One region of the Streptomyces sp. NPDC041968 genome, then DNA from elsewhere that is predicted to be linked to it. Evidence: riboswitches for the same ligand, from Rfam matches in the RefSeq annotation. Region 1 holds a riboswitch; each other region holds the start of a gene.
The links. Region 1 has a riboswitch for cyclic di-AMP ahead of ACZ6EG_RS28380 (transglycosylase family protein). Riboswitches for the same ligand answer to the same signal wherever they lie in the genome.
Positions count from the first base shown of each region.

Region 2: another riboswitch for cyclic di-AMP. It lies ahead of ACZ6EG_RS30260 (M23 family metallopeptidase); the one in region 1 lies ahead of ACZ6EG_RS28380 (transglycosylase family protein).
Region 3: another riboswitch for cyclic di-AMP. It lies ahead of ACZ6EG_RS15090 (transglycosylase SLT domain-containing protein); the one in region 1 lies ahead of ACZ6EG_RS28380 (transglycosylase family protein).

Region 1 is NZ_JBVJCB010000013.1:84,959-92,667, forward strand. It holds gene ACZ6EG_RS28360 (Ppx/GppA phosphatase family protein) at 1-587, opposite strand, end outside; gene ACZ6EG_RS28365 (DUF501 domain-containing protein) at 584-1,123, opposite strand; gene ACZ6EG_RS28370 (FtsB family cell division protein) at 1,173-1,655, opposite strand; gene eno (phosphopyruvate hydratase) at 1,767-3,047, opposite strand; gene ACZ6EG_RS28380 (transglycosylase family protein) at 3,327-4,058, opposite strand; cyclic di-AMP (ydaO/yuaA leader) riboswitch at 4,062-4,228, opposite strand; gene ACZ6EG_RS28385 (transglycosylase family protein) at 4,411-5,430, opposite strand; gene ACZ6EG_RS28390 (cytochrome P450 family protein) at 5,573-6,925, opposite strand; gene ACZ6EG_RS28395 (nucleoside triphosphate pyrophosphohydrolase) at 6,922-7,709, opposite strand, start outside.
Region 2 is NZ_JBVJCB010000015.1:79,188-86,896, forward strand. It holds gene ACZ6EG_RS30245 (bifunctional acetate--CoA ligase family protein/GNAT family N-acetyltransferase) at 1-1,348, opposite strand, end outside; gene ACZ6EG_RS30250 (HPr family phosphocarrier protein) at 1,547-1,828, shown strand; gene ACZ6EG_RS30255 (GntR family transcriptional regulator) at 1,972-2,667, opposite strand; gene ACZ6EG_RS30260 (M23 family metallopeptidase) at 2,885-3,649, opposite strand; cyclic di-AMP (ydaO/yuaA leader) riboswitch at 3,662-3,826, opposite strand; gene ACZ6EG_RS30265 (M16 family metallopeptidase) at 4,014-5,402, opposite strand; gene ACZ6EG_RS30270 (M16 family metallopeptidase) at 5,399-6,751, opposite strand; gene ACZ6EG_RS30275 (DNA gyrase/topoisomerase IV subunit A) at 7,038-7,709, shown strand, end outside.
Region 3 is NZ_JBVJCB010000005.1:303,197-310,905, forward strand. It holds gene ACZ6EG_RS15080 (LolA family protein) at 1-808, opposite strand, end outside; gene ACZ6EG_RS15085 (polyprenyl synthetase family protein) at 1,170-2,180, opposite strand; cyclic di-AMP (ydaO/yuaA leader) riboswitch at 2,920-3,087, shown strand; gene ACZ6EG_RS15090 (transglycosylase SLT domain-containing protein) at 3,093-3,584, shown strand; gene ACZ6EG_RS15095 (HAD family hydrolase) at 3,662-4,471, opposite strand; gene ACZ6EG_RS15100 (GNAT family N-acetyltransferase) at 4,756-5,820, shown strand; gene ACZ6EG_RS15105 (glycosyltransferase family 2 protein) at 5,849-7,195, shown strand; gene ACZ6EG_RS15110 (polysaccharide deacetylase family protein) at 7,192-7,709, shown strand, end outside.

The DNA.
Region 1 (7,709 bases):
TCGATGTCCGCCCGCATCGCCGCGACCTGCGCCTCGGTCGGCGGGTCGGTCACCGTGCCGTCGTGGACCAGGTGCCGCTCGGTCATCCGGACGCAGCCGACGTCCACGGAACGGGCGGCACGCACACGGTCGTCGCCGACGACGAACTCGGTCGAGCCGCCGCCGATGTCCACGACCAGGTAGGGCCTGTCGAGGTGGTCGCGGCCGGCCAGCTCCCGGGTGGCGCCGGTGAAGGAGAACTCCGCCTCCTGGTCCCCCGTGATGACCTCCGGCTCCACGCCGAGGATGTCCAGCACGCCGCGCACGAAGTCGTCCCGGTTCTCCGCGTCCCGGGAGGCGGAGGTCGCCACGAAGCGCAGCCGCTCCGCGCCGTGCTCCTTGATCACCCCGGCGTACTCGCGGCACGCGGCGAAGGTCCGCTCCAGCGCCTCGGACGCCAGCCGCCCGGTGCGGTCGACGCCCTGACCGAGCCGCACGATGGTCATGCGGCGGTCCAGGTCGGTCAGCTCACCGGTCGCCGGGTCGACGTCGGCGACCAGCAGCCGGATGGAGTTCGTACCGCAGTCGATGGCGGCGACACGGGTCACTTGTCGTCCTCCCCACAGGTCCCGTCGACCGTCACGCACGGCCCCTTGCGCCACCACTCGGGCAGCATCGCGATGGCCTCGTCGCCCAGCGGGTTCACGCCCGGCCCGGCCGCGAGGGAGTGGCCGACCAGCACGTGCAGGCACTTGACCCGGTCGGGCATGCCGCCCGCGCTCGGGAACCCGGTCAGCTCCTCGATCTCGTCGCGGCGCCGGATGTAGTCCTCGTGCGCGGCCCGGTAGGCGGCGGCCAGCTCGGGGTCGGTGGCGAGGCGCTCGGTCATCTCCTTCATCACGCCGTTCGCCTCCAGCGTGCCGATCGCGGAGGCCGCCCGCGGGCACGTCAGGTAGTACAGCGTGGGGAAGGGCGTGCCGTCGGGCAGCCGCGGTGCCGTCTCCACGACGTCCGGCTGGCCGCAGGGGCAGCGGTGCGCGATGGCGCGCAAACCGCGCGGAGGACGCCCGAGCTGCTGCTTGAAGGCCGCCACGTCCGCGTCGGTGGGCTCGGTGCGCGGGGTGGTCGGCGGGGGAGTCTGCATGACTGTCTTCTGCTGGTCTTCCTGTTGAGTCACGGCCGGCGCGGTCGGTTCACGGCCGGCTTGCGGCGGCGTCGGCCTTGTCGATCCCGTCCCAGACGTTGCGGTACCAGGGGCGGTCGGCGGCACCGGCCTCGGCGCGGGCCTGCTTGGCGGCGTCCGGGTCGACGACGACGAACCCCGTCTCCCCCGGCATCACGTAGTGCAGCCGCAGCCGGACCTGCTGCTCGGCGTAGGCGTCGTCCTGCCAGCGCGCCTTGAGGTCGCGCAGCTCCTCGACCCGGCTCCGGGTCTCGCGCTGCTCCCGCTGGAGATCGGCGACCTCCGCCCGCTGGGCGACGTACTGCCGTATCGGATAGGCGAGCGCCACGACCAGCGAGCAGAGCACCATCGCGAGCAGCGCGGCCCGGCCGGTCAGCCGGGAGCGGCGGGCCTGGCGCTTGGTCTGCGAACGGTAGACCCGGGCCGCGGTCTGCTCCCCGATGATCCGGATCCTGGTCGCGGTGGAGAAACGGTCCCGGTCCTTCACCGCCATGTCCCCGCCTCCCCTGCACCCTCGTGCGTCGCCCTACGTGCGTACGTCCCCGCACACGGTACGGGACCGAGTACGGGGACGTACGTACGACGCCGCCTCTTACGGGGCGGGTCAGCCCTTGAAGCGGGGGAACGCGCTGCGGCCGGCGTACACCGCGGCGTCGTCGAGGATCTCCTCGATGCGCAGCAGCTGGTTGTACTTGGCGACGCGCTCGGAGCGGGCCGGGGCACCGGTCTTGATCTGGCCGCAGTTGGTGGCGACGGCCAGGTCGGCGATGGTGACGTCCTCGGTCTCGCCGGAGCGGTGGGACATCATGCACTTGAAGCCGTTGCGCTGGGCCAGCTCGACGGCGTCCAGGGTCTCGGTCAGCGAGCCGATCTGGTTCACCTTGACGAGCAGGGCGTTGGCCGAGTTCTCCTCGATGCCGCGGGCCAGGCGCTCCGGGTTGGTGACGAACAGGTCGTCGCCGACGAGCTGCACCTTGTCGCCGAGCTGGGCGGTGATGGTGTTCCAGCCGTCCCAGTCGTCCTCGAACAGCGGGTCCTCGATGGAGACCAGCGGGTACGCCTCGACCAGCTCGGCGTAGTACTCGGTCATCTCGGCGGCGGTGCGGTTCTTGCCCTCGAAGGCGTAGGAGCCGTCCTTGTAGAACTCGGACGCGGCGACGTCGAGCGCCAGGGCGATCTGCTCGCCGGGGGTGTAGCCGGCCTCCTTGATCGCCTCGAGGATCAGGTCGAGGGCCTCGCGGTTGGAGCCGAGGTTCGGGGCGAAGCCGCCCTCGTCGCCGAGGCCGGTGGCCAGGCCCTTGTTCTTCAGGACCTTCTTCAGCGTGTGGTAGACCTCGGCGCCCCAGCGCAGGGCCTCGGAGAAGGACTCCGCGCCGATCGGGGCGATCATGAACTCCTGGATGTCCACGTTGGAGTCGGCGTGCGAGCCGCCGTTCAGGATGTTCATCATCGGCACCGGCAGCAGGTGCGCGTTGGGGCCGCCCAGGTAGCGGAAGAGCGGCAGGTCGCTGGCCTCGGACGCGGCGTGGGCGACGGCGAGGGAGACGCCGAGGATGGCGTTGGCGCCCAGCGAGCCCTTGTTGTCGGTGGCGTCCAGGTCGAACATGGCCTGGTCGATCAGGCGCTGCTCGGTGGCGTCGTAGCCGACCAGCTCCGGGCCGATCTGCTCGATGACGGCCAGGACGGCCTTCTCGACGCCCTTGCCCAGGTAACGGGCCGGGTCGCCGTCACGGAGTTCGATGGCCTCGAAGGCGCCGGTGGAGGCGCCGGAGGGAACGGCGGCACGACCCGTGCTGCCGTCGTCGAGGCCGACCTCGACCTCGACCGTGGGGTTGCCTCGGGAGTCCAGGATTTCCCGGGCTACGACGACGTCGATGGACGGCACGAGCATCTCCTTCTTCAATGTGACGCTTCGGTGTGACGCGCGGGTCCACAGGACCGCAGCGGCTCTGCGGGACCGAGCCTAACCGGCTCCGGGCGATCGGCCAGCCGATCGCCCACCCGCTGGACAGAACCGAGAGTAAATTGTTTCCGAACGGAACAAAGACGTTTCCGGAAACACCCGCGGTCCCGGGGAGGGCGGTGCGGGCGGGACGGGGGCGTGAAAAACCCGTCCCGGCGCGTACGGGGGAACACGCGCCGGGACGGGAGCAGGCGGGGCCGCTTACTTCAGGTGCAGCTGCTGGCCCGGGTAGATCAGGTCGGCCTCGTCGACGATGTCGTCGTTCAGCTTGAACAGCTTCGCCCAGCCGCCCTTGACGTCGTGCTCCTCGGCGATCGAGCTGAGGGTGTCGCCCTTGACGACCTTGTACTCGCCGTCGCCCTTCTCGACCTTCTTGCCGGTCGGGGTGGTGACGGTCTTCTTCTCGGCCGGCTTCTCGGCGGCCGGGCGCTCCTCGGAGCGGGAGGCCTTCTGCTCGGTGGAGCGGTCGGCGGTGGAGCCGCTGCTCTGGCTCTCGGAGCTGCCGGAGCCCTGCGCGGAACCGCTGTCCTGGCTCTCGGTGGAGCCGCCACCGGTGTACGCGGCGCCCGACAGGCCGGTGCCGCAGACCGGCCAGGCACCCTTGCCCTGGCCCGCGAGCACCTTCTCGGCGATCTCGATCTGCTGCGACTTGCTCGCCTGGTCGGCGGTCGCGGCGTACTGCGTACCGCCGTAGCCGGCCCAGGTGGAGGCGGAGAACTGCAGACCGCCGTAGTAACCGTTGCCGGTGTTGATGGACCAGTTGCCGCCGGACTCGCACTGGGCGACGGCGTCCCACTCGGAGGCGGTGGCGGCGGAGGCGTTGCCGGCCGCCATCAGCGGGGCGGCGACGGCGGCACCGGTGACACCGGCGACGGCGATGACTCGGGTGGCCTTGGACGGGCGACGGTGCTTGCCCTTGCCGGAAAACAGCATGGTTGATCCCCTCACCGACGCCTGCGAGGTGAGCTGTCGGGTTCGGGCCGGTTGAGTTGCCCGGCCGGGTTCCTCGCGGAACTCGGCTCCACCCCTAGCCGCTCCGGCTCGACTGCCCGGTGCGGCACTTACCTTGGGTCCCCCGCTCCTGCCTGCGGCGCTTGACGCGACGACTGTTCCCGGACGGCCGCTGGCAGGATTCGGCGTTGCGGCAGCCGGGGCCCGCGATGGCGAGCGACCATGACCGTAGACACGCGCTCGCCGGATTTTCAAAGACGATCACGGCTTCTGAGAGCTATGTCTCACGTGATCCAAATCGGACATAGGCCCCGAACCGTGACGTGAACTCCCCCTACTTTTGGCCCGATTCGCACCCGACCGTGAGCGTCTGACCGGGCAGGATGTGGTCCGGGTCGGCGCCGACGACCTCCTCGTTGCCGACGTACAGCGAGCGCCACCCGCCGTCGAGCTCAAGGGAGTCGGCGATGCCCCAGAGACTGTCGCCGGAACGGACGGTGTACGAGCCGTCGACGACCTCTCGCGCCTCACCCTCACCGCGCGAGGCGTGCCGCCCCGACGCGTCGGACCCGCGGCCCTCCTCGGCGCGGTCGCCGCGGTGCTTGCCGGCGCCGGACCCCGCGGTGTCGGTGAGGGCCGAAGAGCCCGCACGCTGGCCCGCCTTGTCCGTTTCGTCATCCTTGGTGGTGGCTGTGGACGACCTGTCGGACTCCTGCGGGTCGGCAGTCGCGGAGGGGCTGGTTCCGGGCGTTGTGTCGGCCTTGGCCGTTTCGTCCGGTTCGGCCGACGGGGAGTCAGGCGCGGCCGGGGGCGGGGACGAAGGCGAGACCCCGGAGGCCCGCTCGGACTCGTCGGACGAGCCGGACGACCCGGTACCGGACGCCGCGGTCGACCGGGGCGCCGTCGGCGTCCCCGCATCGTCCGACCCCTGCGCCGAACCCTCCTCCGCCGCACCCGTACCGCCGGCCGGCGAACCCGAGTCGTTGCCCAGGCCCGCGAGCAGACCACAGGTCGGCCAGGCGGCGATGCCCTGGTCCGCACGCAACTTCTCGGCGATTCTTATCTGCTGGGAGCGGCTGGCCTGATCGGCGCTCGACGCGTACTCCAGGCCGCCGTACTGCTCCCAGACGTCCTGGGACAGCTGCAGCCCGCCGTAGTAGCCGTTGCCGCTGCTCTGGCTCCAGGCGCCGCCGGTCTCGCACTCGGCGACCCGGTCCCAGTTCGCCCCGTCGGCCGCGTGCGCGCCGGTGGCGCCGAGAAGCGGGATCGCGATGGCGGAGCCCGTCACTCCGGCGGCGACGACCAGGGCGGGTGCCTGGCGGGGGCGGCGGTGACGACCGTTCCCGGAGAGCATGCGACGACCTTTCACGAGACAGCGGGGATCGCGCGGCCGTGAGACTGGGGGCCACGTTGATCCGTGAACGTATAGGCAGATGATCGCTTGTCACAAGTTCATGCCGCGCAGATCACGTGAAGATCACAAAGTTGAGCGCGTGTCACTTTTGCGAAGGCGACGCAACGCTCCCGTTCTTCGGCGCGACCGGTGTGAACGACACGGGCAGGGTGCGCAGACCTCGCATGATGAGCCCGCCGCGCCAGCGCAGTTCGGCCGGGTCGGCGGCCAGGCTCAGGTCCGGCAGGCGGGTCAGGAGCGTGGCGAGCGCGGTCTGCCCCTCCAGCCGGGCGAGCGGGGCGCCCAGGCAGTAGTGGATGCCGTGGCCGTACCCGAGGTGCTGACTGTCCCGGCGGGAGAGGTCCAGGGTGTCCGGGTCCGTGAACCGCTCCGGGTCCCGGTCGGCGGCGGCGAGGACGACGAGGACGGGGTCGCCCGCCGCGATGTCCTGCCCGCCGATGGTGAGCGGCCGGGTGGCGAAGCGCCACGTGGCCAGCTCCACCGGGCCGTCGTACCGCAGCAGTTCCTCCACCCCGGTCTCCAGCAGGGCGCGTTCGCCGTCGGCCAGGGACGACTGGAGACGGGCCCGCTGCTCCGGGTGCGTGAGCAGGGCGTACGTGCCGTTGCCCACCAGGTTCACGGTGGTCTCGAATCCCGCGAAGAGCAGGATGAAGGCCATGGCCGCGGCCTCGTTCTCGGTGAGGTGCTCGCCGTGGTCGGAGGCGCGGATGAGGCCGGAGATGAGGTCCTCACCGGGTTCGGGCTCGGGTGTCAGCGCCGCGCGCTTGCGGTGGATGAGCTCGGCGAGGTAGCCCCGCATCTTCTTCACCGACCGCGCCACCCCGCCCCGCGGCCCCCCGCCGTGGCGGATCATCATGCCCGCCCAGTCGCGGAAGTCGTCCTGGTCCTCGCGGGGTACGCCGAGCAGGTCGCAGATGGCGTAGATGGGAAGCGGGAAGGCGAACTCGTGGATGAGGTCGGCGCTGCCGGTGGCGGCGAACCGGTCGATGAGCCCGTCGGCGAGCTCCTGCACGCGGGGCGCGAACTCCGCCACCCGGCGCGGGGTGAACGCCTTGCTGACCAGTCGGCGCAGCCGGGTGTGGTCCGGCGGGTCGATGTTCAGCAGATGGGTCATCAGGTCGGCCTTGCGCTCCCCCGGGATGCCGGTCTTGCCCTTGGCGTGCGCGGGCTCGTCGTGGTGCGCCGGGTTCTTGGACAGCCGCGGGTCGGCGAGGGCCTGCTTGGCGTCGGCGTACCGGGTGACCAGCCAGGCCTCCACGCCGCTGGGCAGCCGTGTCCGGTGCACGGGGGAATGCTCGCGCAGCCAGGCGTACGCGGGGTAGGGGTCGCTCGCGAACTCCCAGGTGAACAGCTCGGGGGCGGGGCCTTCGGCGGCACCGGGGGCACGGTGGCCGGGGTGGGACGGCCGGCCGGGGTGGGGCGGGTGGCCGGTCACCCCTCGACCTCCCTGATCGCGTCCCGGTAGGTGCGGGCCGCCGCTCTCAGGGCCGCCTCCGGGTCGGTGCCCTCGGACTCGGCGCGGGCGGCGAGGGCGAGGAGTTCGTAACCCACACCTTCGCCGGTGGGAAGGGGGACGGTGAGGCCCGCCGTGCGGACCCGGGAGGCGAGCTTGGCGGCGAGGGCGAGTCCGGGCTGGCCGAGGGGGACGCCCTCGGTGACCGAGGTGCGCTGCTTCTCGGCGGCCTTGGTGCGCAGCCAGTGCTCCCTGACCTCCTCGGGGGTGGTCGCCGTCTCGTCGCCGAAGACGTGCGGGTGGCGGTGGATCAGTTTGCTGACGATGGTGCCGGCCACGTCGTCCACGGAGAACGGGGCGTCGGGATCCTCCTCGGCGATGCGGGCGTGGAAGACGACCTGGAGGAGGACGTCGCCCAGCTCCTCGCGGAGTTCGTCGCGGTCGCCGTCCTCGATCGCCTCGACCAGCTCGTACGCCTCCTCGATGGCGTACTTGGCCAGGCCCTCGTGGGTCCGCCGGGACGACCAGGGGCATGCGACGCGGATGCGGTCCATGACCTGCACGAGGTCGAGGAGGCGGGCGCCCGGGAGGTCGTAGGAGGCGGGGAGCAGCTCCAGGTCGGGCATGGTCAGGCGGCCGGAGCCGGCGAGGCGGGCCAGTCCGTCGGTGAGCGCGGGGTCGCCCTCACCGGTCGCCACGACCACCACGGTCCGGCCGCCGACGCAGGCCGCGACCAGCTCCTCGGCGGTCGGGGCCCCCTCGTCGA
Region 2 (7,709 bases), on a different contig from region 1:
GCGGCTTGACGGCCGCCGTCCGCCGGGCCAGGCGGGTGAACTTGCGGGGGTTGCCGATCGACTCCAGGTACATCAGGGCGACGTCGGTCTCCGGGTCGTCGTACCAGTACTGGAGGACGTCGTTGCCGGAGACGTCGGCGCGGTTGCCGGACGAGACGAAGGTCGACACGCCCGTGACGCCGGTGACCCCGCCGCCGCGCCGGTGCAGCCGCGACAGCAGGGCGATGCCGATGGCGCCGGACTGGGCGAACAGGCCGATCCGGCCGGGTCGCGGCATCTGAGGGGCGAGGGAGGCGTTGAGCCGCACGTCCGAGGAGGTGTTGATGATGCCGAAGGCGTTGGGCCCGATGATCCGCATGCCGTACGTGCGCGCCTGTCGGACCAGTGCGCGCTGGCGTTCGCGTCCCTCGGGGCCGCTGTCGGCGTACCCGGCGGAGACCACCACCAGGCCTTGGACGCCGTGCTCACCGCACTCGGTGACGACGTCGGGGACGTGCTCGGCGGGCACGGTGACGACGGCGAGGTCGACGGGCCCGTCGATGTCACGCACCGAGCGACGGGCCGGTACCCCGTCGAGTGCGTCCTGGCCCTCGGGGAGAGCCTTGTTCACGGCGTACAGCCGGCCGGTGTAGCCCGCGTCGCGGATGTTGCCGAGCACGCTGCGCCCGACGCCGCCCGGGGTGCGGCCGGCGCCGACGACCGCCACGGAGCCGGGTTGCAGCAGCCGCTGGACGGAACGCGCCTCCGCGCGGTGCTCGCGCGCGTACTGCACGGCGAGCGAGCGGTCGGTCGGTTCGAGGTCGAACTCCAGACGGACCACGCCGTCCTCGAAGCTGCGCTGCTGGGTGTACCCGGCGTCCCTGAACACCTTGATCATCTTGGTGTTGGCGGGCAGCACCTCGGCGGCGAAGCGGCGGATGCCCCGCTCGCGGGCGACGGCGGCGATGTGCTCCAGCAGCGCGGAGGCCACGCCGCGCCCCTGGTGGGCGTCCTGGACGAGGAAGGCGACCTCCGCCTCGTCCGCCGGTGCGGAAGCGGGTGTTCCGCCGGCGCCGATCCGGTCGTAGCGTACGGTGGCGATGAACTCGCCGCCGATGGTGGCCGCGAGTCCCACCCGGTCCACGAAGTCGTGGTGCGTGAAGCGGTGGACGTCCTTGGCGGACAGGCGAGGGTACGGCGCGAAGAAGCGGTAGTACTTCGACTCGTCGGAGACCTGCTCGTAGAAGCTGACCAGGCGCTCGGCGTCATCAACGGTGATGGGGCGGACGCGCGCGGTGCCGCCGTCGCGCAGCACCACGTCGGCTTCCCAGTGGGCGGGGTACTCGTGCCGGTCCGACGAGGTCTGCATGGGCCCCAGAGTACGGCTCGCGTACGACAACGGCGCGAGGCAGTCTGTGGGGACGGAAGGTCGGGCCGAGGCCGCGGTCCGACGACCACGCGGGGCTGCGCACAGCCGTCCCGGGACGCTTCACGATGTGGGAAACTGGTCTAGACAAGAGTGGTCTAGACAACATCAGACCCCTGAACACCTGAAGGGCAGCATCACATGGCTGAGCGCCGCGTCAACGTCGGCTGGGCCGAGGGTCTCCACGCCCGCCCCGCCTCCATCTTCGTCCGAGCCGCCACGGCCACAGGCGTCCCGGTCACGATCGCCAAGGCCGACGGCTCCCCCGTCAACGCGGCCTCCATGCTGGCCGTCCTCGGCCTCGGCGCCCAGGGCGGCGAGGAGATCGTGCTCGCCTCCGACGCCGAGGGCGCGGACGCCGCCCTGGAGCGACTGGCGAAGCTGGTCGCCGAGGGTCTCGAAGAGCTTCCCGAGACCGTCTGACCGACGGCAGTACCGCCGATAAAGGCCCGCCCGGAATCCCGGGCGGGCCTTTATCTTGCACCACTCCTGGGGGGTGAATTCGCTTTTACGGGCAGCAGAAATGAACCCCTCGAATTCCCCTGTCTTTGTATACGGCGCTCCTGTTAATAACGCAGACCCGAGATGTTTACGGCACGTTGCGGGTTCCTCACACGGTCCGCCGCCTCGCCTCCGGCGGCGAAGCGCAGGCGGTGCGCCGGCGCCGATCGTTCGGCGTGCAGCGTCATGAGAGCCCGTGCGCGCTCGCCGTCGCCCCGGGCCACCGCGTCGACGATCGCGCCGTGCTCCGCCCAGCACCCCACCGGGTCGGCCGCGGCCTCCACGGCGTACAGCCAGGCGATCTTGTGGCGCAGCTGGGTCAGCAACGCCGTCAGGGACGGGCTGCCGACGGCCTGGGCGAGGGTCTCGTGGAACCATCCGTCGAGCGAGCGCAGATCGTCGCCGCTCCCCTGCCTGGCACGCTCCTGTCCCAGCCGCACCAGCCCGCGCAGGACCTTGAGATGCGCCTCGGTACGGCGCCGGGCGGCCCGGGACGCGCCGAGGGGTTCGAGGAGCGTACGCGTCTCCAGCAGGTCCGCCGCCTCCCGCTCGGTCGGCTCCGCGACGCACGCGCCCGCGTGCCGCCGGGTCACCACGAACCCCTCCGCCTCCAGCGTGCGCAGTGCCTCACGGACCGGGACGCGGGAGACACCGTAGCGGCGGGCCAGGAGTTCCTCGGTGAGGCGGCTGCCGCGCCCGTGGACACCGGAGACGATGTCGTCCCGGATCGCCGTGCACACCGAATGCGCCGGAATGCGCATGCCCGACCTCCGCCTTCATCCCCGGGAAACGTCGACGATTGACGCGTGTTCAGCGACTCTAGGCCAATGCGGCGGGAATTCCGACGGCGATGTGGATTTCATGGACACTTTTTGGACAACGGCCACGTCGGGAACACCCCGGAAATGCGAAAGCCCCGGCTCGGGGAGCCGGGGCTTTCGCGTGCCGTTCGTCCGTCGTCAGACGTTCACTCCGTCGTCAGACGTTCACGCCGTGGGAGCGCAGGTAGGCGACGGGGTCCATGTCAGAGCCGTACTCGGGGCTCGTACGGGCCTCGAAGTGCAGGTGCGGTCCGGTGACGTTGCCGGTGGCGCCGGAGAGGCCGATCTGCTGTCCCGCGTCGACCGACTGGCCCACCGAGACACCGATGGACGACAGGTGGCCGTACTGCGTGTACGTGCCGTCGTGCATCTTGAGCACGACCTGGTTGCCGTACGCCCCGCCCCAGCCGGCCTCGACGACGGTGCCGACGCCGACCGCGTGCACGGAGGTGCCGGTGGAGGCGTGGAAGTCGATGCCGGTGTGGCTGCCGGAGGACCACAGGGAACTGCCGGCCTGGTACGCGGTGGAGACGTAGGAGGCGGTGATCGGCGTGACGAAGGTGTTGAGGCGCTTGCGCTCCGCCTCCCGCGCGGCGCGCTCCTTGGCCTCGCGCGCCTCCTCGGCGGCCTCGGCGGCCCGCTCGCGCGCGGCCTCCTGCGCCGCCTCACGGGCGGCGGCGTCCAGGGCGGCCTGCTTCTGCGCGGCGGCCTGGGCGTCGATCTCGTCGGCCAGGGAGTCGCCGATGCTGATGACCGGGGTGAGCCCGCTCTGCTCCGCCTGGGGCTCGGCGGCGAGCGCCGGAGCCGCGAGGGTGCCGACGACGCCGGTGGTGGCGAGGGCCGCGACACCCGCCGCGCGGGCGGTGGTGCGGTGCATCCGGCCGGGACGGCGGTGCTTGCCGACGGCGCGCGTGAACGCCATGTGGAGGCTGGTCCTTTCCTTCCCTCTCGCCTACCGGGTTAGCTGACGGGTTCGGAGGTGGAAGGTCTCCTACGGGCCCCCTCGCGGCACGCGCGGGCGTCCGATTCACCCCAGGGACTACGGTGGGTCCCCGGCTCCCCTGGCTCGCGCCGTACGGGGACTCGGCGATGACTGTCCGGTGCCGCGGGTGCGGCGCACTGCCTGACGAACAGCCCGGAAGACGCTAAACGCGGTTGTCTTCAATCCTCAAACGCAACCGGCTTTTTGTAGCGCATGCCACAGCGCAGACAGGCAGCCTCTCCCTCAATTCGGACAAACGGCGGCCCTGGCGACACTCCGGTCACCAGGGCCCCAGCGCGTACCGCTACTCGGCCGCCACCACGGTGACTTCACCGATGCCGAGCGCCTCGACCGGCTCCTTGATCTGTGCCGCGTCGCCGACGAGGACCGTCACCAGACGGTCCACCGGGAAGGCGTTCACGACCGCCGCCGTGGCCTCCACGGTGCCCGTGGCGGCGAGTTGGCGGTAGAGCGTCGCCTGGTAGTCGTCGGGCAGGTGCTGCTCGACCTGGTCGGCCAATGTGCTCGCGACGGCGGCCGCCGTCTCGTACTTCAGCGGCGCCACGCCCACCAGGTTCTGCACGGCGACGTCACGCTCGGCGTCGGTGAGCCCGCCCTCGGCGAGCTTGCGCAGCACCGTCCACAGGTCCTCCAGGGCCGGGCCGGTGTTGGGGGTGTCGACGGAGCCGCTGATGGCCAGCATGGCGGCGCCGGTCCCGTCGGGCGCGGAGCGCAGGACCTGCCCGAACGCCCGGACTCCGTAGGTGTAGCCCTTCTCCTCGCGCAGGACGCGGTCCAGACGCGAGGTGAGGGTGCCGCCGAGGCAGTAGGTGCCGAGCACCTGGGCGGGCCACACGCGGTCGTGCCGGTCGGAGCCGGTGCGGCCGATGAGCAGCTGCGTCTGGACGGCGCCGGGGCGGTCCACGATGACGACCCGGCCCCGGTCGTCGGCGGTCACCGACGGCACGGGACGGGGCTCCGCGGCGGAGCCGGTCCACGCGCCCAGCGTCTCGCCGAGCAGCGCGTCGAGGTCCACGCCGGTGAGGTCTCCGACGACCACGGCGGTGGCCGTGGCGGGCCGGACGTGCTTCTCGTAGAAGGCGCGTACGGCGGCGGAGTCGATGCTCGCGACGGTCTCCTCGGTGCCCTGGCGGGGGCGCGACATGCGCGTCCCGGCCGGGAACAGCTCCTTGGAGAGCTCCTTGGCGGCCCGGCGGGCGGGGTTGGCCAGCTCGTGCGGGATCTCGTCGAGGCGGTTGCGGACCAGCCGTTCGACCTCGCCGTCCGCGAACGCGGGCGCCCTCAGGGCGTCGGCGACCAGGCCGAGGGCCTTGGCGAGGCGCGAGACGGGCACCTCCAGGCTCAGCCGGACGCCGGGGTGGTCGGCGTGCGCGTCGAGGGTGGCCCCGCAGCGCTCCAGCTCGGCGGCGAAGTCCTCGGCGGAGTGCTTGTCGGTGCCCTCCGAGAAGGCCCGCGCCATGATGGTGGCGACGCCGTCGAGACCGGTGGGCTCGGCGTCCAGGGGCGCGTCGAGCAGCACCTCGACGGCGACGACCTGCTGGCCGGGGCGGTGGCAGCGCAGCACGGTCAGGCCGTTGTCGAGGCTGCCGCGCTCCGGTGCCGGGAACGCCCACGGCCTGGGCTCGCCGGCCTGCGGCTGCTGGTGGAATTCCATGGTGGCGAGCTCGGTCACTTGGCCGCCTCCTCGTTCTCGTCGGTGGCGTCGTTCACGTCGGCGGGAGCGGTGGGCTCGTAGACGAGCACCGCGCGGTTGTCGGGGCGCAGGCGGGCCTTGGCGACCTTTTGGACCTCTTCCGCCGTGACCTCGAGCACCCGCTGCACGGCGGTGAGGGCGAGCTGCGGGTCGCCGAACAGGACCGCGTAGCGGCACAGTTCGTCGGCGCGGCCCGCGACCGTGCCCAGGCGGTCCAGCCACTCGCGCTCCAGCTGGGCCTGGGCGCGCTCCATCTCCTCGGCGGTCGGGCCCTCCTGGGCGAACCGGGCGAGTTCCTCGTCGATGGCGGTCTCGATGACCGGCACCTCCACGTCACCGGACGTCTTCACGTCCAGCCACCCCAGGGAGGGCGCTCCCGCGAGCCGCAGCAGACCGAAGCCGGCGGCGACGGCCGTGCGGTCGCGGCGCACCAGCCGGTTGTACAGCCGGGACGACTCGCCGCCGCCCAGGACGGTGAGGGCCAGGTCGGCTGCGTCGCACGCGCGCGTGCCGTCCTCCGGCAGGCGGTAGGCCGCCATCAGGGCGCGGGCCGGGACCTCCTCCTCGACGACCTCGCGCAGCTCCCCGCCCATGACGTCGGGCAGCGAACCGTCCCGGGGCGGCTGCTTGCCGTCGTGCGAGGCGATGGAGCCGAAGTACTTCTCGACCCAGGCGAGGGTCTGCTCGGGGTCGATGTCGCCGACGACCGACAGCACCGCGTTGTTCGGCGCGTAGTAGGTGCGGAAGAACGCGCGCGCGTCCTCCAGGGTCGCCGCGTCCAGGTCGGCCATCGAGCCGATCGGCGTGTGGTGGTAGGGGTGGCCCTCCGGGTAGGCGAGGGCGGTCAGCTTCTCGAACGCGGTGCCGTAGGGGACGTTGTCGTAGCGCTGGCGGCGCTCGTTCTTGACGACGTCCCGCTGGTTCTCCATCGACTCCTCGTCGAGGGCGGCGAGCAGCGAGCCCATGCGGTCGGCCTCCAGCCAGAGGGCGAGCTCCAGCTGGTGGGCGGGCATGGTCTCGAAGTAGTTGGTGCGCTCGAAACTGGTGGTGCCGTTGAGCGAGCCACCGGCGCCCTGCACCAGTTCGAAGTGACCGTTGCCCTTGACCTGGGCGGAGCCCTGGAACATCAGGTGCTCGAAGAGGTGAGCCAGGCCGGTGCGCCCCTTGACCTCGTGGCGCGAGCCGACGTCGTACCAGAGGCACACCGCCGCGACCGGGGTCAGGTGGTCCTCGGAGAGCACCACGCGCAGGCCGTTGGCCAGGCGGTGCTCGGTCGCTGTCAGGCCGCCGGAGTCTGCCTGGGCTGTGGCCGTGTGACCCATGGGCATGTACGTCCCTTCGCTCGCGGAATCTTGGTGGAGTCATGGGGCGGAACTGCGGAATTCCGCCGGTCCCGCCACTGTATGCAAGCGTGCGGGCCACCGGTGAAGTTCCCGCACCTCCTACGCCGAGAGCGAGAACGGGGTTGGCGGTCCGACGGGGGCGAGGGCGTACCCTGCGGGCAGCGCCGGGCCGGGCAGCCCGTGACGGGTCCTGGTCGGTCGCTGTCAGTGCCGCGGTCCACAATGGACCGCGTCAGATCACCGTTCACGCTTCAGCAAGGAGCCGGCAGCGATGGCCCGCCGTAGCACGAAGACCCCGCCGCCCGACGACGCGTACGAGGAGAGGATCCTCGACATCGACGTCGTCGACGAGATGCAGGGCTCCTTCCTCGAGTACGCGTACTCGGTCATCTACTCCCGTGCGCTCCCGGACGCCCGCGACGGCCTCAAGCCGGTGCACCGCCGCATCGTGTACCAGATGAACGAGATGGGTCTGCGGCCCGAGCGCGGCTACGTGAAGTGCGCCCGTGTCGTCGGCGAGGTCATGGGCAAGCTGCACCCCCACGGCGACGCGTCCATCTACGACGCCCTGGTGCGCATGGCCCAGTCCTTCTCCATGCGCGTGCCCCTGGTGGACGGCCACGGCAACTTCGGCTCGCTGGGCAACGACGACCCGCCGGCCGCCATGCGGTACACCGAGTGCCGGATGGCCGAGGCGACCAGCCTCATGACGGAGTCCATCGACGAGGCCACCGTCGACTTCGGTCCCAACTACGACGGCCAGGAGCAGGAGCCGGTGGCGCTGCCCGCCGCCTTCCCGAACCTGCTGGTCAACGGCGCCTCCGGCATCGCGGTCGGCATGGCCACGAACATGCCGCCGCACAACCTGCGCGAGGTGATCGCGGCCGCCCGGCACCTGATCCGGTACCCGAACGCCGACCTCGAAGCCCTGATGAAGCACGTG
Region 3 (7,709 bases), on a different contig from region 1:
CCACGACGGCGGCGCCGCCGCTCGCCGGGGTCAGCGTGAACTTGAGCGGCATACCGGTCCCGGCGTCCACCGCGACGGTGACGGCACCGACGGTGGACCCGGACTGCTTGGGCTTGATCACCAGCCGGTAGGCATCCCGGCCGGCCACCTGCGCGGTGCCGTCCACGGTCACCGAGGTGGTGTCGTCGACCGCCTTGAGTGCCTGGTCGGCGAAGTCCTTCGGGGTGACCGGCACCTCCTTCTCCCGCTGGCCGGCGGTGTCGGGGGCGGTGGAGTGGAAGACCTCGTTGGACGCGCTGTCGTAGCCCCAGACGTCCTTGCCGTCGTGGATCAGGCTGTACTCGGCGGCGTTCTCCAGCAGGGACAGCTTCTGCCGGTCGGGGCCGTCGGCGGCGACCCGCAGCGTGTGGGTGCCGGAGACCAGCCCGGTGAGCTTGGCCGACGGGTCGGCGGCGGAGCCGTCCTCGTCGCCGTCGGCCCCGGCGCCGGGGCCACCCGACATCCCGGACAGCAGGCCGCTCTCCAGGCCGCCGAGGTCCGGCAGGCCCAGATCCGTGCTGATCCTGACGGTGCCGGACAGCTGCTCGACGTCCGACTCGGCGATCTTCTGCAGCAGTTGCTCCGCCGTGATCTTCGGGAGGTCGGGGTCCCCGGAGTCGGCGAGCGCGGGGACGAGGCCGATCGTCGCGGCCGCCACTCCCATCACCGCGACCGGGACGACGTACCGCGCGGCCTTTCGCCGTCCGGCGCGCGTCTCCTCGCCCTCCCCGGCGGCGGTCGTGTTGTCGTCGGAATCGATCGGTGCCATGTGTGCCCTACCTCCGTCGTCGGCGGCGGCTGTCTCGCGACCTCGCACTCGTTCTCTCACCCGTGAGCCGCCATTCTCACCCGAATCGGTGAGGATTGGTGTTTTCCGTAGTGACCATCTGACCAAATACGCCGGGCGGAAGCGTCAGACCGCGGGCTCAACTCCGCGTACTCCTGCGGGATGAGACGCAGGGGCGGCGACTCCCCCGGCCCGTAGGGGTGGGGTGCACCGTCCGGTGCACGCGCCCCCGCGGAAGCGGGTGCGCCGCCATCCCGCTGCCGACCGGCCCTCACGGGCGGCCCCTACCGGGCAGCGATACCGGCACCGGCACGCGTGACGGCGCCGACCCGGCCGGCGAGGCTCAGCCGGCCCGGTGCACCACGGCCTCGCACAGCTCCACCAGCGCGGTCTTCGCGTCGCACTCCTTGAGCGGGGCCAGCGCCGCCCGGGCCTCCTCGGCGTACCGGACGGTGTCCCGGCGCGCCTGCTCCAGCGCGGGGTGGGCGCGCAGCAGGCGCAGTGCCTCCGCGTGCCGGGCGTCGTCGCTCAGGTCGGAGTCCAGCAGCTCGCACAGGGCGACGTCCTCGGCCAGCCCCAGCCGGGCCGCCCGCTCGCGCAGCCGCAGCACCGGGAGGGTCGGAATGCCCTCCCGCAGGTCGGTGCCGGGCGTCTTGCCCGACTCGTGGGAGTCGGAGGCGATGTCCAGGACGTCGTCCGCGAGCTGGAAGGCGACCCCGAGCCGCTCGCCGTACTGGGTCAGGACGTCCACGACCGTCTCGTCGGCGCCGGACATCATCGCGCCGAACCGGCAGGAGACGGCCACCAGCGATCCCGTCTTGCCGCCCAGCACGTCCAGGTAGTGGTCGACCGGGTCCCGGCCGTCCTGCGGGCCCGCCGTCTCCAGGATCTGGCCGGTCACCAGCCGCTCGAAGGCCAGGGCCTGCACGCGGACCGCCTCGGGGCCGAGGTCGGCGAGGATCTGGGAGGCGCGGGCGAACAGGAAGTCGCCGGTGAGGACCGCGACCGAGTTGTCCCAGCGGGTGTTCGCGCTGGGCACACCGCGCCGTACGGCGGCCTCGTCCATCACGTCGTCGTGGTACAGCGTGGCGAGGTGGGTCAGCTCCACGACGACCGCCGAGGGCACGATGCCGGGGGCGTAGGGGTCGCCGAACTGGGACGCGAGCATCACCAGCAACGGGCGGAACCGTTTGCCTCCCGCCCGCACCAGGTGCTGGGCGGCCTCCGTGATGAAGGGCACCTCGCTCTTGGTTGCCTCGAGCAACCCTTCCTCGACAGCAACCAATCCGGCCTGGACATCGGCTTCCAGAGCCTGGTCCCGCACGCTCAGCCCGAACGGCCCGACGACGGTCACGAGGGGTCTCCTGTCTGCTGGTGTCTACTGGCGATTACCTGGTTTGTCGATAGGTCGCTGCCACCACTCAAGTCAGCGTATCCGGTCACGTTTCGATCACCGCTAGCGCCCACCGTTACAGGCCGGTCGGTATCGGATCATGCGCGGCAAGTTTTTGATCAGGCGATATGAGCAGATATTGATCGACATCGCTGGAGGGACGCGGCCCGGAGCACGAGCGGACCGGGAGCCGCCACGGAAGATCCCATCACCCCTCCCAACGGCCCGCACTCCGAGAACGTCACCCACTCGGCACACCCCCTCCCGTGCCGAACGGATGCCCGCACAGTGCACGGGAACACCGGACGGGACGGGGCCCTGAGGGCGGCCCCCACAGGGGAGCGCGCGACGGCCGGCGCCGTCCGAGGGGTGGCAGAACCGGCGAGCCGTTCCGCACCGCACTCCCCACCCGCGGCCGGTTGGCGCACAGTTGGGATTAATGCCCGATTTGCCGCTCTTGTTGAGCCCCGTGAGTTGGCTCACTCCGTCCCCCCTGTGAGCAACCGCGTCGCCGACTGTGTCCTCCCTTTGCCCCGCAAGCCAGTTGAGGCTTGGCAGACGCAAAGGATCAAGCACCCCAAACACCCCAGATCAAGGTCAACAGGAGTGTTGGGTGATTCCTGCACTTGTTCCGGACATGTGCTCTCGCATACGTTCCCGGCCTGTCGGGCGGACGCCGAATCCTGCCACCGCCCGAACGCACAGTCATCCACCAACAAACTCGCAGGCAGGAGCGGGGGACCCAGGTAAGTCGCCGCACCGGTCACCACCGGAGCGGCTCGGGGTGAAGCCGTACCCGTCAGGGCGCGGCCGGGCACCTCCCCGCCCGAACCCGACAGCTCACCTCGCAGGCGTAAGGAGAGGGACTCAAGCATGTCTGCCAACGGTCAGAACCGTCACGCCCGGACCGCCCGCATCGCCCGCAAGCTCGCCGTCGCCGGCACCGGCGCCGCCGTGCTCGCCCTGCCGCTCATCGGCGCCACCGGCGCGTCCGCCGCCACCCCGGCCGCCGCCCCGGCCGCCGCCACCGCCGCGACCACGTACCCGAACACGCTCGACGGCTGGATCCGCGAGTCGCTCGACGTCATGGCGCAGCACGGCATTCCCGGCTCCTACGAGGGCATCCACCGCAACATCATGCGGGAGTCCTCCGGCAACCCGCTCGCGATCAACAACTGGGACATCAACGCCATCAACGGCACTCCGTCCAAGGGCCTGCTCCAGGTGATCGACCCGACCTTCCAGGCGTACCACGTGCCCGGCACCTCCTGGGACCCGTACGACCCGGTCGCCAACATCACCGCGGCCTGCAACTACGCGGCCGACCGGTACGGCTCGATGGACAACGTCTTCGGCGCGTACTGAGCCGTACTGCGTCGTACCGAGTCGTACTGAGTCGTACTGACTCGCACATGGGGGTGCCCCCCGCGGCGGCGGCCGCGCTAGGAGGTACCGAAGATCCGCTCGAGGACGACGGCCACGCCGTCGTCCTCGTTCGTGAGGGTGACCTCGTCCGCCACCGCCCTGAGTTCGGGATGGGCGTCGGCCATGGCGACACCGCGGGCGGCCCAGTGGAACATCGGGATGTCGTTGGGCATGTCGCCGAAGGCGATCGTCCGCCGCCGGCTCTGCCCGAGGTGCTCGGCGGCCAGCGCCAGGCCGGTCGCCTTGGTGATGCCGCACGGCTGGAGCTCCACCGTCCCGGGCCCGGACATCGTGACCGTGGCGAGGGAGCCGACCACCGCGCGCGCCGTCGCCGCCAACTCGTCGTCGCCGAGGTCGGGATGGCGCAGCAGCACCTTGCTGATCGGCGCCTCCCACAGTTCGTCGCGCCGCTCGACCCGTACCGCGGGCAGCGTCGGATGGGGCATGAGGTACCCCGGCTCGATGAGCGTGAGGCCGTCCACGCCGTCCTGGTCGACGGCGGCGTGCACCTGGCCGACCTCGGCCTCGATCTTGCCGAGCGCGGTCTCGGCCAGCTCCCGGTCCAGGGTGACCGACCACAGCATCCGGTGCGCGCCGGCGTCGTACACCTGCGCGCCCTGTCCGCACACCGCGAGCCCCGTGCAGCCGAGACGGTCGAGCAGGGACCGGACCCGGGGGGCCGGCCGGCCGGTCACCACCAGGTGTCGCGCACCCGCCTCGGCCACCCGTGCCAGCGCGGCCAGCGACCGGTCGGAGACGGTGTCGTCGCCGCGGAGCAGCGTGCCGTCGAGGTCGGTGGCGACGAGTGAATACGCGGTGCGGTCCATGATCAGAGAATACGGACACCGGACCTGTCCGACTCACCCGCGATCGCATCCGAACGAGGACGCGCGAGTACGGCACGAGTGCGCACGAGTAGGGCGCAAGTACGCGCGAGGACGCACGTTCGTGTCCGGAACCTGGCACATCTCCCCTAAGGCCGGTTCAAGGCCTGTGCACCGATTGGCAACAAGATGGCCCGCCGCCTACCGGCCGGGCCCCCCGGGGGGTACCTTCCTGTTGTCCAGGGGGACTTGATCGGGGGGTCGGGTTGAACGGCGGACGTGTGCGCGTGCTCAGGCCGGAGGAGCTGGGCGAGGGGGAACGGGAGCACTGGCGCGAGCTGCGCGCCAAGTCGGCGGCGCCCCGCAGTCCCTTCATGGAGCCGGAGTTCACCGACGTCGTGGGCCGGGTACGGCCGCGGGCGCGGGTGGCCGTGGTGTACGAGGGCGGCGAGGCGGCCGGTTTCCTGCCGCACGAGCGCGGCGCGCTGGGTCAGGGCCGGGCGATCGGGCTCGGGGTCTCGGACTGCCAGGGCGCGGTGCTGCGCGAGGGACTCGTCCCGGACACCCGCCGGCTGCTCAGGGCCTGTTCCCTGTCGAGCCTGGCCTTCGACAACCTGGAGGCGGACCAGGCGTTGTTCGTCCCGTTCGCGGCGGAGGAACACACCACGTACGTCGTCGACGTGGCGCAGGGGTACGAGGCGTACGAGAGCGCGCTGCGCGTCCGGTCGCCGAAGTTCCTGAAGACCACGCTCGCCAAGGAGCGCAGGCTCGGCCGCCAGGCCGGGGAGGTGCGCTTCGTGTTCGACGAGCGCGAGCCGGCCGCCCTGCGCACGCTGGTGGCGTGGAAGTCGGCGCAGTACCGCAGGACGGGGCGCCGGGACCGGTTCGCGCGGGAGTGGATCACCCGGCTCGTGGCCCGGCTGGCCGAGACCCGGGCACCGGAGTGCACGGGCACGCTGTCCGTGCTCTACGCCGGCGGCCGGCCGGTCGCCGCCCACTTCGGGCTGCGTTCGGCGACGGTCCTGGCGTGCTGGTTCCCGGCCTACGACCCGTCCTTCGCCAAGTACTCGCCGGGGCTGGTCCTGCATCTGCGCATGGCCGAGGCGGCCGCCGCCGGGGGGATCGGCCTGCTGGACCTGGGCCGGGGTGCGGCGGAGTACAAGGACGCGCTCAGGACCGGTGGAATGCCCGTGTACGAGGGCGCCGCCACGCGCCCGGGGGCGGGCGCCGCGCTGCACCGGCTCGGCCGCGAACCGGCCCGCCGCGCGCACGGCTTCGTGCGCGACCGTCCCCGGCTGGCCTCGCTGGCGGTACGGACGCTCAGGGGCGCGGCCCGGCTGCGCCGGTCATGACCAAGGGCAACCACGAGGGGGTGGGCGCATGGCCGGTGCACGGCGTGCGCGGCAGGAGACCCGGCGGGAGATCGCGGAGTTCCTGAGCATCGGGCCGGTGCAGGTCGCCGAACTGGACCTCGGTGACGAGGGCCCCGTGCTGAGACCGGGGCCGGGCAGCGCGCCGGTGGCGTCCGGGGCGGTGTTCCTCCTGGTCAGGCGGGCGGGGCGGCCGGTGGGGACACTGCTCGGGGAGGTGCCCGAGGGCGCCGATCCCACGGAGGTGCTGGCGGCGCTCGCCCGGGAGGTGCTCGGCGGGACGACGCCCGCGCCGCCGTCCGCGCCGCCGTCCGCCGGTGTCGTGGTCGCCACCCGGGAACGCGCGGACCAGCTCGCCCGCGCGCTGGACTCCCTGCTCGCGCAGGACCACCCGGACTTCGAGATCGTCGTCGTCGACAACGCCCCCGCGACCGAGGAGACCCGGGACCTGGTCGAGCGCAAGTACGGGGAACGGGTGCGGTACGTCCGCGAACCGGTCCCCGGGCTGGCGAGCGCGCACAACCGGGGGCTCGCTGCCGTACGCGCCGAGGTGGTCGCCTTCACCGACGACGACGTGGTCGCGGACCCGCGCTGGCTCAGCGAGCTGACCGCGCCCTTCACCACCGACCCGCGCCTGGGCTGCGCCACGGGGCTGATCCTGCCCGCGCGGCTGGGCACCCCCGCCCAGGTGCTGCTGGAGAGCCACGGCGGCTTCGCCAAGGGCTTCGCCCCCCGGACCTACGACCCCCGGCACCCACCCGCCGACGAGCCGCTGTTCCCGTTCACCGCGGGACGCTTCGGCTCCGGCGCCAACATGGCCTTCCGTACGGAGGTGCTGCGCACGGTCGGCGGTTTCGACCCGGCGACCGGCGCGGGCACCCGGGCCCGGGGCGGTGACGACCTCTACGGCTTCGTCCGCGTCCTCGCCCAGGGGCACGGGCTGCGCTACACCCCCTCGGCCCTGGTCTGGCACCACCACCGGGAGACCTGGCGGGACCTGGAGACCCAGGCGTACGGCTACGGCGCGGGCCTCACCGCCTACCTCACGGCGATCCTGGTGAACCGGCCCGCGCTGCTGCCCGCCTTCCTCGCCCGGGTGCCCGGCGGGCTCGCGCACGCGCGGGCGCTGACCGCCGTCCGTGCGGCCGGGGCGCGCGCCGCCGACGCGACCGCGGCCGGTGGTCCCGCCGCCGGTGGCGCGGGTCCCGCGGCGGGGGCGCCGGGTGGGCACGACTCCCGTACACACCCCTGGCCGCGGCGCCTGGCACGGTTGCAGCTGCGGGGCATGCTGTACGGGCCCGTCGGCTACCTGCGTGCCCGTCGCGCCCTGCGCACGGTCGGACGGGAGGCGGGATGAACGAGGGTGCGGGAATGGGCGGGGCGCGCGGGGGCGTACGGGCGGCGGCCGGGCACATACCCGTCTTCCTCTACCACGCGGTGATGGACGACCCGCCATCCTGGATCGCCGAGTTCACCGTTCCTCCCAGGGAGTTCGCGGCGCACCTGGACGCGATCGTCGACAGCGGCCGGACACCCGTCACCATCAGTGTGCTCGCGGACCATCTGGCCGGGAGGGCGGTGCTGCCGGCCCGGCCCGTCCTGCTCACCTTCGACGACGGCTTCGCCGACCTGCCCGGTCCCACGGCCGAGGCGCTGGCCGGGCGCGGGCTGCCGGCCACCGCGTACCTCACCACCGGGGCCATCGCACCGGGTGGTCGCAGTCTGCTGCCGCCCGCTCCGATGATGGCCCTGGACACGGTGACGGAGCTGGAACGTTCCGGCATGGAGATCGGCAGCCACACCGTCACCCACGCCCAGCTCGACACCCTGTCGGCCAAGGGGCTCGCCCGTGAACTGCGCGACTCCAAGGC